Spartinivicinus poritis: one gene and its partner. The protein of the gene in region 2 binds, or shares a complex with, the protein of the main gene of each other region. Links are inferred from orthologs where the notes say so. Each region holds a gene or a part of one and is shown on either strand. Other genes may lie near its edges.

Region 1 (6,078 bases), on a different replicon or contig from region 2:
GTCGTGAGGACGTACGCCACTTTTCAGAAATAAGTCGGTACCTTCACGACGAGACAGTTTACACTTAGGACCTAAATATCTAGCCATTTACTGTCTCCCCATTAAACACGACGTTTCTTAGGTGGACGACAACCGTTGTGTGGAATCGGTGTCACGTCTACGATGTTAGTAATCTTATAGCCACATGCATTTAATGCACGAACGGCAGACTCACGTCCTGGTCCTGGGCCTTTGACACACACATCTAAATTCTTCAGACCGTATTCAGCAGCGGCATTGCCTGCTCTTTCTGCTGCCACCTGAGCAGCGAAAGGCGTGCTTTTACGAGAACCACGGAAGCCGGAGCCACCCGCAGTTGCCCAAGCTAATGCATTGCCTTGACGATCGGTAATTGTCACGATTGTATTGTTAAAAGACGCATGGATGTGAGCAATGCCATCCACCACGGTCTTTTTCACTTTTTTACGTGAACGAGTACCTGGCTTTGCCATATTAGAACTTTCCTGTAATTGCGACTGCTACAGATTAAAAATTCTGTTTGCAGCGATTATTTACGAATTGGCTTGCGTGGACCTTTACGGGTACGAGCGTTAGTTTTAGAACGCTGTCCACGTACAGGTAAACTACGACGGTGGCGTAAACCACGGTAGCAACCCAAATCCATCAAACGCTTAATATTCATGCTAACTTCGCGGCGTAAGTCACCTTCTGTAGTATACTTGGCAACTTCATTACGCAGCTGATCAACCTGTTCTTCAGTAAGATCTTTTACTTTTGCCTCTGGGTTAATGCCAGTTGCTGCACAGATCTTCTGAGCGGTTGGTTTTCCTACACCAAAAATATAGGTGAGGGAGATAACAGCATGTTTGTTATCTGGAATATTGACGCCAGCTATACGGGCCATTCAATTAACTCCATCCTCGAACGAGCACTTAATATGCTCAACCTTAAATTACACCATTAGCGAAAGGCGCAATAGCATACTGACTACTGATCAATAAATCAACCGCCTGACTAGCCAGGCGGTAGTTATCAGTAAAACTGTATCCTTAGCCTTGACGCTGTTTATGGCGTGGTTCGGCACTGCAAATCACTCGCACAGAGCCATTTCGGCGAATGACTTTACAGTTACGACAGATTTTCTTTACAGAAGCTCTTACTTTCATAACTGTCTCCAAATCAATCGTCAGGGTAAATGTTTGTGAATAATTAATTCGCTAATTAGCGAATTAAGCCTCCACTACCATAGCCCTTAAGATTAGATTTTTTCATCAATGACTCATATTGGTGTGACATTAAATGTGACTGTACTTGTGACATGAAATCCATCACCACCACAACTACGATCAAGAGTGAAGTACCACCTAAATAGAAGGGAATATTCCACGCAACATTTAAAAATTGAGGCAGTAAACATACCGCCGCCATGTAAATCGCACCAACCATAGTCAAACGTGTGAGCACGCCATCAATATACTTGGCTGAATGTTCTCCAGGACGAATACCTGGAATATAGGCACCTGACTTTTTCAAATTATCCGCTACTTCTTTCGGGTTGAAAACAAGAGCCGTATAGAAGAAGCAGAAGAAGATGATACCCGCTGCAAATAAAATTAAATTCAGTGGTTGACCAGGGCCTATAGCTTGCGCTAAATCATTCAGCAAGCTCGTCACCCAGCTTTCTTCACCTTGCTGGCCTGGCGTACCAAACCATTGAGCAATCGACGCTGGAAAAAGCAAGATACTGCTAGCAAAGATAGCAGGTATTACACCCGCCATGTTTACTTTCAAGGGTAAATGACTTGATTGCGCAGCAAATACTTTTCTACCCTGCTGGCGTTTTGCATAATTCACCGTAATTCTACGCTGACCACGCTCAATAAACACCACAAATGCGATAACGGAAATTGCAATGATTGCAACTGCTAAAATTTTCAGCACAGCTCTTGCGTCTCGCTCACTAGAAGACTCAAAAAGCTGCCCTATTGCACTTGGTAATCCAGCTACTATCCCCGCAAATATTAAGATAGAAATACCATTACCAATTCCTCGCTCAGTCACCTGTTCTCCTAACCACATTAAGAAAACAGCACCAGTAACGAAGGTAGTAATAGCAACAAAATAAAAGCTGGGACCAGTGTCGTAGGCGATACCCTGATTAGCTAAGCTAACGGTAATACCAAAGCCTTGTACTAAAGCCAATAATACAGTGCCATAGCGCGTATACTGACTTATTTTACGTCGACCGGCTTCGCCTTCTTTTTTCAATTGCTCAAGTTGAGGACTAACAACAGTCATCAACTGCATTATGATGGAAGCTGAAATATACGGCATGATGCCTAGAGCTAATACAGACATTCGCTCTAGAGCACCACCCGAAAACATATTAAAAAGGCCAAGGATGGTTCCCTGATTTTGGTCGAATAAATTCGCCAGCGCGTCAGGATTAATTCCTGGAACAGGAATATGTGCACCGATGCGATAAACGATAATCGCCAAAAACACAAAGCGAAGCCGAGACCAAAGCTCGGTCAGCCCACTTTGATTACCTACGGGTAATGATCCTTTCTTAGCCATTTAGTCCTCGACTTTACCACCAGCAGCTTCAATTGCAGCACGAGCGCCTTTAGTAGCAGTAATACCTTTTAAGGTAACAGCCTTAGATAGCTCGCCTGAAAGAATGACTTTAGCACGTTGAATGCTGGCATTGATAATATTCGCCTCACGAAGTGCTTGTAAATCAATAATTTCACTATTGACCTTAGCCAACTCACTTAAGCGAATTTCTGCAGTAACCCGAGCCAGACGAGAGGTAAAGCCATACTTAGGTAGACGACGCTGTAATGGCTGTTGACCGCCTTCAAATCCTGGCTTAACAGAACCACCTGAGCGAGACTTCTGACCTTTGTGACCGCGACCACCGGTTTTACCCAAGCCGCTACCAATCCCGCGTCCAACACGTTTACCCGCTGGACGGCTACCCGGAGCAGAACCAAGAGAATTCAAACGCATGGTTATTCTCCTTCCACTTTAACCAGATAGGATACTTTATTAATCATGCCGCGTACTGAAGGGGTATCTTCCACTTCAACAGTATGGCCGATGCGCTTTAAGCCTAAGCCTGATACACAGGCTTTATGGCTGGCAAGACGGCCGCTACTGCTACGGACAAGCGTTACTTTGATTCGTTTCGCTGCTGCCATTGTCTTATCCCAGAATATCTTCTACCGACTTGCCACGCTTAGTCGCTACGTCTTCAGGTGAACGCATTTCTTTCAGGCCTTTAAAAGTAGCCTGAACAACGTTTACAGGATTAGTAGAGCCATAGCACTTAGCCAATACGTTTTGTACGCCAGTTACTTCCAAAACTGCACGCATTGCACCACCGGCAATTACACCAGTACCTTCAGAGGCTGGCTGCATGAATACTTTGGAAGCACCATGACGTGCTTTAACTGGATATTGGAGAGTCGTTCCATTCAGGTCGACTTGAATCATGTTACGACGAGCAGCTTCCATTGCTTTTTGAATAGCAATTGGCACTTCACGCGCTTTACCACGACCAAAGCCTACTTTGCCTTTACCGTCACCAACCACTGTTAATGCAGTAAAACCAAAAATACGACCACCTTTAACAACTTTTGCAACACGGTTAACTTGAACTAACTTCTCAATGTAACCTTCGTCGCTCTTACGTTCATTATTTGCCATAGTTCAGTACCTTTAGAACTCTAAGCCACCTTCGCGTGCAGCATCAGCTAATGCTTTCACACGACCATGGAATTGAAAGCCAGAGCGATCAAACGCTACATCTGTAACGCCAGCTGCTTTGGCACGCTCAGCAATCAGCGCACCTACTTTTTTAGCCGCTTCAACGTTGCCTGTCTTCTCATCGCGCAATTGTTTATCCAGCGTTGAGGCACTAGCCAACACTTGGCTGCCATCTGCTGCAATAACCTGAGCATAAATGTGACGAGGTGTACGGTGTACACACAAACGGGTTTTACCGAGCTCGCGAATTTTTGAGCGAGTGCTGCGGGCACGGCGTAACCGAGAATCTCTTTTAATAGACATATCAGTGCCCTACCTTACTTTTTCTTAGCTTCTTTACGGCGAACATGTTCATCCGCGTAACGAATTCCCTTGCCTTTATAAGGCTCAGGTGGACGGAAGTCGCGAATTTCTGCTGCTACCTGACCAACTAACTGCTTATCGATACCTCTGATAACAATTTCAGTTTGGCTTGGAGTTTCTGCAGAAATACCTTCTGGTAATTCGTAATCAACTGGATGAGAGAAGCCTAAGGTAAGGTTGATAGATTTACCTTTAGCTTGTGCCCGGTAACCAACACCAATCAACTGCAGCTTTTTCTCAAAACCACTATTTACACCAGTTACCATGTTACTAACTAAAGCACGAGTGGTACCAGCCATAGCACGAGAGTGTTTAGCACCGTTTTTAGCAACAAATGTTAGCACACTCTCTTCTTGAGCCACTTCAACACATGAAGCTAAGCCCATAGAAAGACTGCCTTTACTACCTTTAATAGTGATTTGTCCACCAGCAAGGCTAACTTCTACACCGCTAGGAAGTTCAACAGGGCTTTTTGCAATACGAGACATATCAAACCCTCCTAGAATACCGTGCAGAGAATTTCACCACCAACGCCAGCAGCACGAGCTGCACGGTCGGTCATGACGCCTTTATTAGTAGATACGATAGCAATCCCTAAACCACCATTCACTTTTGGCAGTTCTTCTTTACCTGCATAAGCACGTAATCCTGGGCGGCTAACACGCTTCAATTCTTCGATAACAGGCTTGCCTTGAAAGTACTTTAGCTCGATGCTCAGTACAGGCTTGGCATCGCCTTCTACCTGATAGTTTTCAATATAACCTTCTTCTTTCAGTACACTGGCAACAGCCACTTTTACCTTAGAGGAAGGCATGCTGACAGAAGTTTTTTCTGCCATTTGGGCATTACGGATGCGAGTTAGCATATCAGCTAACGGGTCCTGCATACTCATTTCTAAATTCTCCTCAGAATTTTAGCTACCAGCTCGCTTTCACTAAGCCAGGAATATCTCCACGCATCGCTGCTTCACGTAATTTAATCCGGCTTAAGCCAAACTTACGATAGTAGCCATGAGGACGCCCTGTTACACGACAACGGTTGTGTAGTCGGCTTGGGCTAGCATCACGAGGAAGCTTTTGAAAAGCCACTTGGGCTTCCCATTTTTCTTCTTCTGATGCATTAATATCAGCTAAAATTGCTTTAAGCTTAGCGCGCTTTTCAGCGAACTTTTGGACTGTCTTCTGGCGCTTTAATTCGCGCTGTTTCATTCCGATCTTTGCCATAACCCTACCCTAACTCTTAAAAGGGAAATTGAACGCTTTTAATAAAGCGCGCCCTTCTTCGTCAGTTTTAGCAGTGGTGGTAAGCGTAATATCCAACCCACGAAGTACATCGATTTTGTCGTAATCGATTTCTGGGAAGATAATTTGCTCTTTCACACCCATGCTGTAATTACCACGACCATCAAAAGACTTTGGGTTTAACCCACGGAAGTCGCGAACACGGGGTAGTGCCATTGATACCAAGCGATCCAAGAACTCATACATCCGATCACGGCGCAGAGTTACTTTTACACCGATTGGCCAACCTTGACGAATCTTAAAGCCGGCAACTGACTTACGAGCACGGGTTACGATTGGCTTTTGACCTGCGATTTTTTCCAGGTCAGCCAACGCATTTTGGATTACTTTTTTATCACCAACTGCTTCACCAACACCCATATTTAAGGTGATTTTGGTAATGCTTGGCACTTCATTAATATTGCTGTACCCAAGCTCTTCTTTAAGCTTGGGAGCAATTTCACTGCGATACTTTTCTAACAAATTTGTCATCGTCGTTACCTGCTAGCCCTATGCATCAACTGGCTTACCGGTAGACTTGAAGATACGCTTTTTCTCTTTACCAGCGCCTTCAAAGCCAACGCGATCAGCTTTTTTAGTTTCAGCATTGTAAATTGCAACGTTAGAAGCCTGAATAGGTGCTTCTTTTTCTACAATACCACCA
Region 2 (6,326 bases):
TTGTTTGATAACAGTACTCTGCCAAGGCTTTGACCAAGCCCAGTGGTATAGGTTTGTCCGTAGCCCTTAGCTGTATTAATTGAATGCCTGAAGCTATAGCTGTTTGTACGCGCCTTAAGCAGTCAGCCTGGTCAGTAAAGCCACCTGAAATTAAATAATGATCAGGTAGTAATAAGGCTTGAAGAATAGGGCGATTAGCGGGTGGAAACTGATAATCTGATAGTTTTGTTTTTGCCACCCACTTAATTGCCTGTCCTTCATTGCCAACAGGATCACCACTAAATGCTGTTACTTGCCATACATCAAGCTGTACAACTTTTTCAGGATACTCATAAGTTATTTTAATTAATGGGTTAGCAGTTATTACCTGAATAGCAAGTTCTTCGTATAGCTCTCGCGTTAATGCTGCCTGCACAGTTTCTCCCTGCTCTATCTTGCCTCCAGGAAACTCCCACTTACCCCCTTGGTGTTTATCATCCGGGCGTTTAGCAATTAATACTTCACCTGAAGCATTTATAATCGCCGCCGCTGCAACCTGAATAGACTTTTTGTGCATATTTTATTCTCTGTTATCAGGTCCGATATTCAGCATTGATTTTGACATACTCATGGGAAAGGTCAGTTGTCCAGATAGTTTCAGCAAAATCGCCATTACCCAGCTCAATATCAATTGAAATTGCAGACTCAACCATTGCCTGTTGACCCTGCTCTTCTGTATAGCTGGCTGCTCGACCACCTTTTTCAACAATGGCAACATCATTTAGCTTTATCTGTACCTCATTGACATCTAATTCAGCAATCTCTGCTCGGCCAACTGCCGCTAATATTCTGCCCCAATTGGGATCACTGGCAAATAAGGCGGTTTTAACTAAAGGAGAGTGTGCCACTGTATAGGCAACTTCCAAGGCATCTTGAGCAGTTTTTGCACCATTGACATTAATGGAGACAAATTTAGTGGCGCCTTCTCCATCACGCACAATCATTTGAGCTAGCTGCTTAGCCACCTCAATTAGCGTGCTTTTAAATAATTGAAATAACTGATCACAGGTATTCACTATTAATTCATTATTAGCTGCACCGGTAGCTGCTACTATAAAGGCATCATTAGTGGAGGTATCACCATCAATGGTAATACGATTGAACGACAGGTTCGCTATATCTACAGTTAATTTCTGCAGTAAAGACTGATCAACAGCAAGGTCTGTTGCAATAAAAGCTAACATGGTGGCCATATTTGGCTTAATCATCCCTGCCCCTTTCGCAATACCTGTGATGGTATAAGTTTTCCCTGCCCAACTAAATTGCTTAGAAATACCCTTAGCCTGAGTATCAGTAGTCATAATGGCTTCTGCTACCTGATTCCAGGACTCAACACTTAATTTGTTTACCAGTTGGGGTAGTGCATCCTCTATTTTTTTGACAGGTAATGGTTCTCCAATAACCCCTGTCGAAAAAGGCAATACTTGTTGTTGCGTCAGGCCTAACTGTTCTGCTGTCACCTCACAACTACAGTAAGCATCTTCCAAGCCCTGCTGGCCTGTTCCTGCATTAGCATTTCCCGCATTGATTAATAGTGCTAAAGGCTGTTGCGATAAATGTTGCTTTGCCACTTGAACCGGGGCAGCACAAAAACGGTTTTGGGTAAAAACCCCTGCTACAGTGCTACCAACCCTAAACTGCAGTAATGCTAAGTCTGTTCGTAGATTTTTTTTGATACCAGCAGAAACTGCTGACAACTTTACACCTGGAACAGGCAACAGTTGCTTTATAGACTCTAAGCCGACCGCCATATTTCTTACTACCTCACAAAAAAGGCGACTACCGTCGCCTTTTTTAAATTACTTCTAATTAACAAAATATCTTATTGAGTTATGTATAGTTTATACAATCTTACCATGACATTGTTTATATTTCTTTCCAGACCCACAAGGACAAGGCTCGTTACGCCCAACTTTTCGTTCCTGGCGAATAAATGGTGTATTAGCGTGCTCATCACCTTCTTCCGAAGCTGGCTCACCAGTCATGCTTGCCGCCTCAGCATGCTGAAACTCCATTTGTTTAGCTAAAGCAGCCCTACGCTGGCGCTCTACTTCTTCTGTATTATCATCTTGTTTGACTTGTACATGGGAAAGAATTTTGATGGTTTCATGCTTAATATCTTCAAGCAGTTGTTGGAACAGCTCAAATGACTCACGCTTATATTCTTGTTTAGGATTTTTCTGTGCATAACCACGTAAGTGAATACCTTGGCGCAGGTAGTCCATAGTTGCCAGATGCTCTTTCCACTTATCATCCAATACTCTTAACAACATTTGCTTTTCGAACATACGAAGAACAGAAGCACCTGCTAGCTCTTCCTTAGACTGATAATCTTCCAACAAATGTTGTTTAATTTTTTCCCTTAGTGGCTCTTCATAGAGTTTGTCATCTTCATCCAGCCACTGCTGAATAGATAGATTAATACCAAACTCTGAGGATAAGTGCTCCTCTAAACCATTGATATCCCACATTTCCTGCAAGCTTTGAGGAGGAATAAACTGGTTAATTGCCTGTTCCAAGACATCTTCTCGGAATTCTGTAACCATTTCAGATAGGTCATCTTCACTCATTACCTTATTACGGAAGCTATAGATGTACTTACGCTGCTCATTAGCCACATCATCATATTCTAATAAGGCTTTGCGAATGTCATAGTTGCGACCTTCGACTTTACGTTGGGCTTTTTCAATAGCATTGGTCACCATTCGGTGCTCAATGGCTTCACCTTTTTCCATACCAAGCCGCTGCATTAAGTTGCGAATACCATCAGAGGCAAAAATACGCATGAGGCTATCTTCAAGAGATAAATAAAAGCGGCTAGAGCCTGGGTCACCCTGACGACCTGAACGGCCCCTTAGCTGGTTATCAATACGTCGTGACTCATGACGTTCAGTACCAATAATATGTAGGCCACCAGCATCTAATACCTGTTGATGCCGTTCTTGCCACTCAGCTTTAATGCTATTAATTTGCTCTTCTGTTGGGTTTTCTAGATTAGCGACTTCCGCTTCCCAGTTACCTCCCAACATAATATCTGTACCACGGCCTGCCATGTTGGTAGCAATAGTTACAGCACCAGGTCTACCTGCTTGGGCTATAATTTCAGCTTCTTTTTCGTGGAATTTCGCATTTAATACTTGGTGTTCAATTCCCGCTTTCTTTAATGCACTAGAAACTCGTTCAGAAGACTCAATGGAAGCGGTACCTACCAAGATAGGGCGATGCTTGGCTACATTTTCTTTAATGTCTTCAATTACCGCATCATATTTTTCTTCGATACTGAGATAAACCAAGTCGTTATAGTCTTTCCTCACCATCGGCTTATGGGTAGGAATGACAATAACGTCTAAACCATAAATTTGTCTTAGCTCAACTGCCTCAGTATCTGCAGTCCCTGTCATACCTGACAATTTTTCATACAAACGGAAATAGTTTTGGAAGGTGGTCGATGCTAAGGTCTGGCTTTCGCTTTGAATCTGCAGGCCTTCTTTTGCCTCTAAGGCTTGATGTAAACCTTCAGAAAGTCTTCTACCTGGCATGGTCCGGCCTGTATGCTCATCAACTAACAACACCTGACCATTTTGAATAATATAATCAATATTTTTATGAAAGATTTGATGGGCTTTTAAAGCAGCGTAAACATGATGGAGTAAATTTAGATTGTTCGGTGCATAGAGGCTTTCCCCTTCACCCAGCATTCCCTTTTCGGCCAGCAGCTCCTCTATAAACTGGTGTCCAACCTCATTTAGCTCAACCTGTCGGGTTTTCTCATCTAAAGTAAAGTGACCTTCAACAGCCTCTTCCTGCTTTTGTAATTTAGGAATAAGTTTATTTATAACAGTGTAAAGCTCAGAGCTGTCTTCAGCAGCACCAGAAATAATCAAAGGAGTTCTAGCTTCATCAATCAGAATCGAGTCTACTTCATCTACAATGGCATAGTTAAGTGGGCGCTGGAATTTGTCCTCTAAACTAAATGCCATATTATCCCGCAAGTAGTCAAAACCAAATTCATTATTAGTCCCGTAAGTAATATCCGACTGGTAGGCTGCTTTTTTTGATTCTGGGTCTTGACCTGATGTCACCACACCAACAGTTAAACCAAGAAACTCATATAACGGACGCATCCAGTTTGCATCACGACTAGCTAAGTAATCATTGACTGTCACAACATGGACGCCCTTGCCAGATAAGCCATTAAGGTAGGCTGGCAAGGTTGCTACCAATGTTTTACCCTCACCCGTACGCATTTCAGCAATACGTCCTTCGTGAAGAGTCATGCCACCAATCAATTGAACATCGAAATGGCGCATCCCCATTACCCGCTTGCCTGCCTCACGCACAACAGCAAAGGCTTCGGGTAATAAGCTGTCTAAGCTCTCACCTTTTTTGGTTCGATCACGAAACTCATCAGTTTTAGCCTTTAATTGCTCATCTGACAGTTTACTCAATGACTCCTCTAGAGCACTCACTGCTTTCACTACTTTACGCATCCGGCGTAACTGGCGGTCATTTTTACTACCAAAGACTTTTCGAACTAAAGGCGCTAACATAATCGTTTACTTATTGTGTCCACAAGATTAATACCAGACAGCATCTCAAATGCTCGGCTGATTTTATAAAATAAACTTAGATAAAGTAGCTGGATTGTAACGCTATTTACTTTAGACAAGAAAGCATTACCACAGCTTTTAAGAGAAACTACTCAAAGTGCTTATCGGTTTACCCATTTGCACGGGAAATGTATCTGGCGGGGTTAACAGCTTTTCCGTCTTTATACACTTCAAAATGAACATGTGGACCTGTTGCTCGTCCACTGCTGCCCATTAAAGCAATTTTTTGCCCTTTTTTTACTAAGTCACCTACTTTAACTAAGATTTTACTGTTATGAGCATAACGAGTAACAAAACCATTACCATGATTCACTTCAACCATGTTGCCATAGCCACCTCGTGAGCCAGCCCATGTAATTACTCCCGACCCCACAGAAAAAATACCAGATCCATATTTACCCGCAAAATCAACACCTTTATGCCAGGCATAACGCCCATTGATAGGGTCTGTTCGCCGACCAAATCGAGAAGATAGCCAGCCTTTCCTTATTGGGCTACCTGCGATTAATACGTCACTCTTTATTTTTCGCGAGGTAATTAAATCACCTAACAACTCTAATTGAGCTTCTCGGTTGTCGATTTGTTTGATCAGCTGATCTATCAGGTCAATAAATTGAGGAGGCTTAAATGCTTCATCAATATCATTAGATTCAGGACCACCTAACCCAGGAGGCTCACTAAAATCAAACTCACCATTATCTAAGTCAGCTATTTGGGTAAGACGCTCGCCCAAAGCATCTAGCCTAACTAGTCGACTTTGTAACTGAGACACTCGTAATGCTAACGCATCCAGCTCAGCGGTCGCCTGATCCTTAAGTGCACTAAGCTCACGTCGCTGACTGGCTATTTCTCCTTGCCAATGTTGAGTAGTTTGATTATTAAGGGATTGAGCTGAAAGAGGGGTCAGGTAGGTATAGGTGCCCCAAATAGAGAGGCTGATAAGAGCAACAAGTAGAGTAAGTACAAGAAATGTAAGCCCAAAAGGGCCAATATGAAATGTTCGCGATCTATCTAGCTTTCGTCGGACAATAATAATATTCATTCACTTGCACTTTTAATTCACGGGGATTGCGTACCTCTAGAAAAAGCCACCCTTGGACAATAATTCACTTAAGACATATAGACTACTTAAGTTCATACTGCCTGACTACAAGACAAGTACATCAATAAGTTGAGCGTCGCTACTAGCTTTCAAGTAATCATAGCTATTTAAAGCAGTGTCAACTGTTTATCACTTGCAGTCACTAACCCCCAAGTTACATCTGTATGTACATTAACCGTATTGCAAGTCTAATAGTTTTGGCTTTATTCACCTTAAATAGAACATAGCCTTGCACACGAACTGGCAATTATTTGCCGCTTTACTCACTCATGGTTATTTTAATTTTAACCACTAGTAATTTATCTTTTTAGCATTATTAAGTTTTAGGTAAGCTTTAAGCTGCTCCTAACACCACCTGTATACTTAAACTATGCTAAAAGCATGTTTTTTAACCTAGGTTTTCGTGAGCCTACGTAGCAAAATATTCACACGCTTACAATACAATAAGTATTTACCCTTATACAGCTTTTATAATACAATAATCCTGCCTACCTTAGCCAACAACATACAAATAGATTAGTACCTCCAATATATAAATTTATACAAAAGCAAGTGCTAATTTATATCAGTACAGT

Evidence for each region. The genes of interacting proteins can lie anywhere in the genome.
Region 1: the proteins of secA (region 2) and secY are in contact, whole or in part, in a crystal structure (PDB 3DIN), measured with the Thermotoga maritima proteins. The link is inferred for Spartinivicinus poritis from one-to-one orthologs. Residues at the interface, in WP_004082002.1 of Thermotoga maritima: Glu261, Ala262, Arg263, Lys300, Ala301, Arg302, Thr303, Ile304, Ile305, Leu323, Tyr324, Asp325, Pro326, Val329, Ser330, Tyr333, Ile336, Lys340, Phe345, Val349, Glu363, Phe364, Tyr374, Ser375, Gly376, Gly377, Glu393, Ile395, Thr482, Ser483; in WP_004081795.1 of Thermotoga maritima: Glu108, Gly109, Glu110, Glu111, Ala236, Glu237, Arg238, Arg239, Ile240, Thr241, Ile242, Gln243, Tyr244, Ala245, Arg246, Arg247, Val248, Thr249, Gly250, Arg251, Arg252, Val253, Tyr254, Gly256, Ala257, Ser258, Thr259, Tyr260, Leu261, Pro262.

The regions. Positions count from the first base shown.
Region 1 is NZ_JAPMOU010000041.1:30,661-36,738, reverse strand. Bases 400-3,308 are described here. They hold secY (preprotein translocase subunit SecY), read right to left. Parts: upstream 2,578-3,308; coding sequence 1,222-2,577; downstream 400-1,221. Other genes in these bases: rpsE (30S ribosomal protein S5), read right to left, coding at 3,208-3,308; rpmD (50S ribosomal protein L30), read right to left, coding at 3,015-3,203; rplO (50S ribosomal protein L15), read right to left, coding at 2,578-3,012; rpmJ (50S ribosomal protein L36), read right to left, coding at 1,050-1,166; rpsM (30S ribosomal protein S13), read right to left, coding at 548-904. Outside these bases: rpsD (30S ribosomal protein S4), read right to left, coding at 1-87; more of rpsK, read right to left, coding at 102-399; more of rpsE, read right to left, coding at 3,309-3,711; rplR (50S ribosomal protein L18), read right to left, coding at 3,724-4,074; rplF (50S ribosomal protein L6), read right to left, coding at 4,089-4,622; rpsH (30S ribosomal protein S8), read right to left, coding at 4,634-5,026; rpsN (30S ribosomal protein S14), read right to left, coding at 5,052-5,357; rplE (50S ribosomal protein L5), read right to left, coding at 5,367-5,906; rplX (50S ribosomal protein L24), read right to left, coding at 5,925-6,078. UniProt on the Escherichia coli protein: The central subunit of the protein translocation channel SecYEG. Consists of two halves formed by TMs 1-5 and 6-10.
Region 2 is NZ_JAPMOU010000014.1:56,680-63,005, reverse strand. Bases 1,681-4,926 are described here. They hold secA (preprotein translocase subunit SecA), read right to left. Parts: upstream 4,590-4,926; coding sequence 1,881-4,589; downstream 1,681-1,880. Other genes in these bases: ORQ98_RS12520 (M23 family metallopeptidase), read right to left, coding at 4,759-4,926; argJ (bifunctional glutamate N-acetyltransferase/amino-acid acetyltransferase ArgJ), read right to left, coding at 1,681-1,790. In the rest of the region: ORQ98_RS12535 (Nudix family hydrolase), read right to left, coding at 1-556; more of argJ, read right to left, coding at 573-1,680; more of ORQ98_RS12520, read right to left, coding at 4,927-5,691. UniProt on the Escherichia coli protein: Required for protein export, interacts with the SecYEG preprotein conducting channel.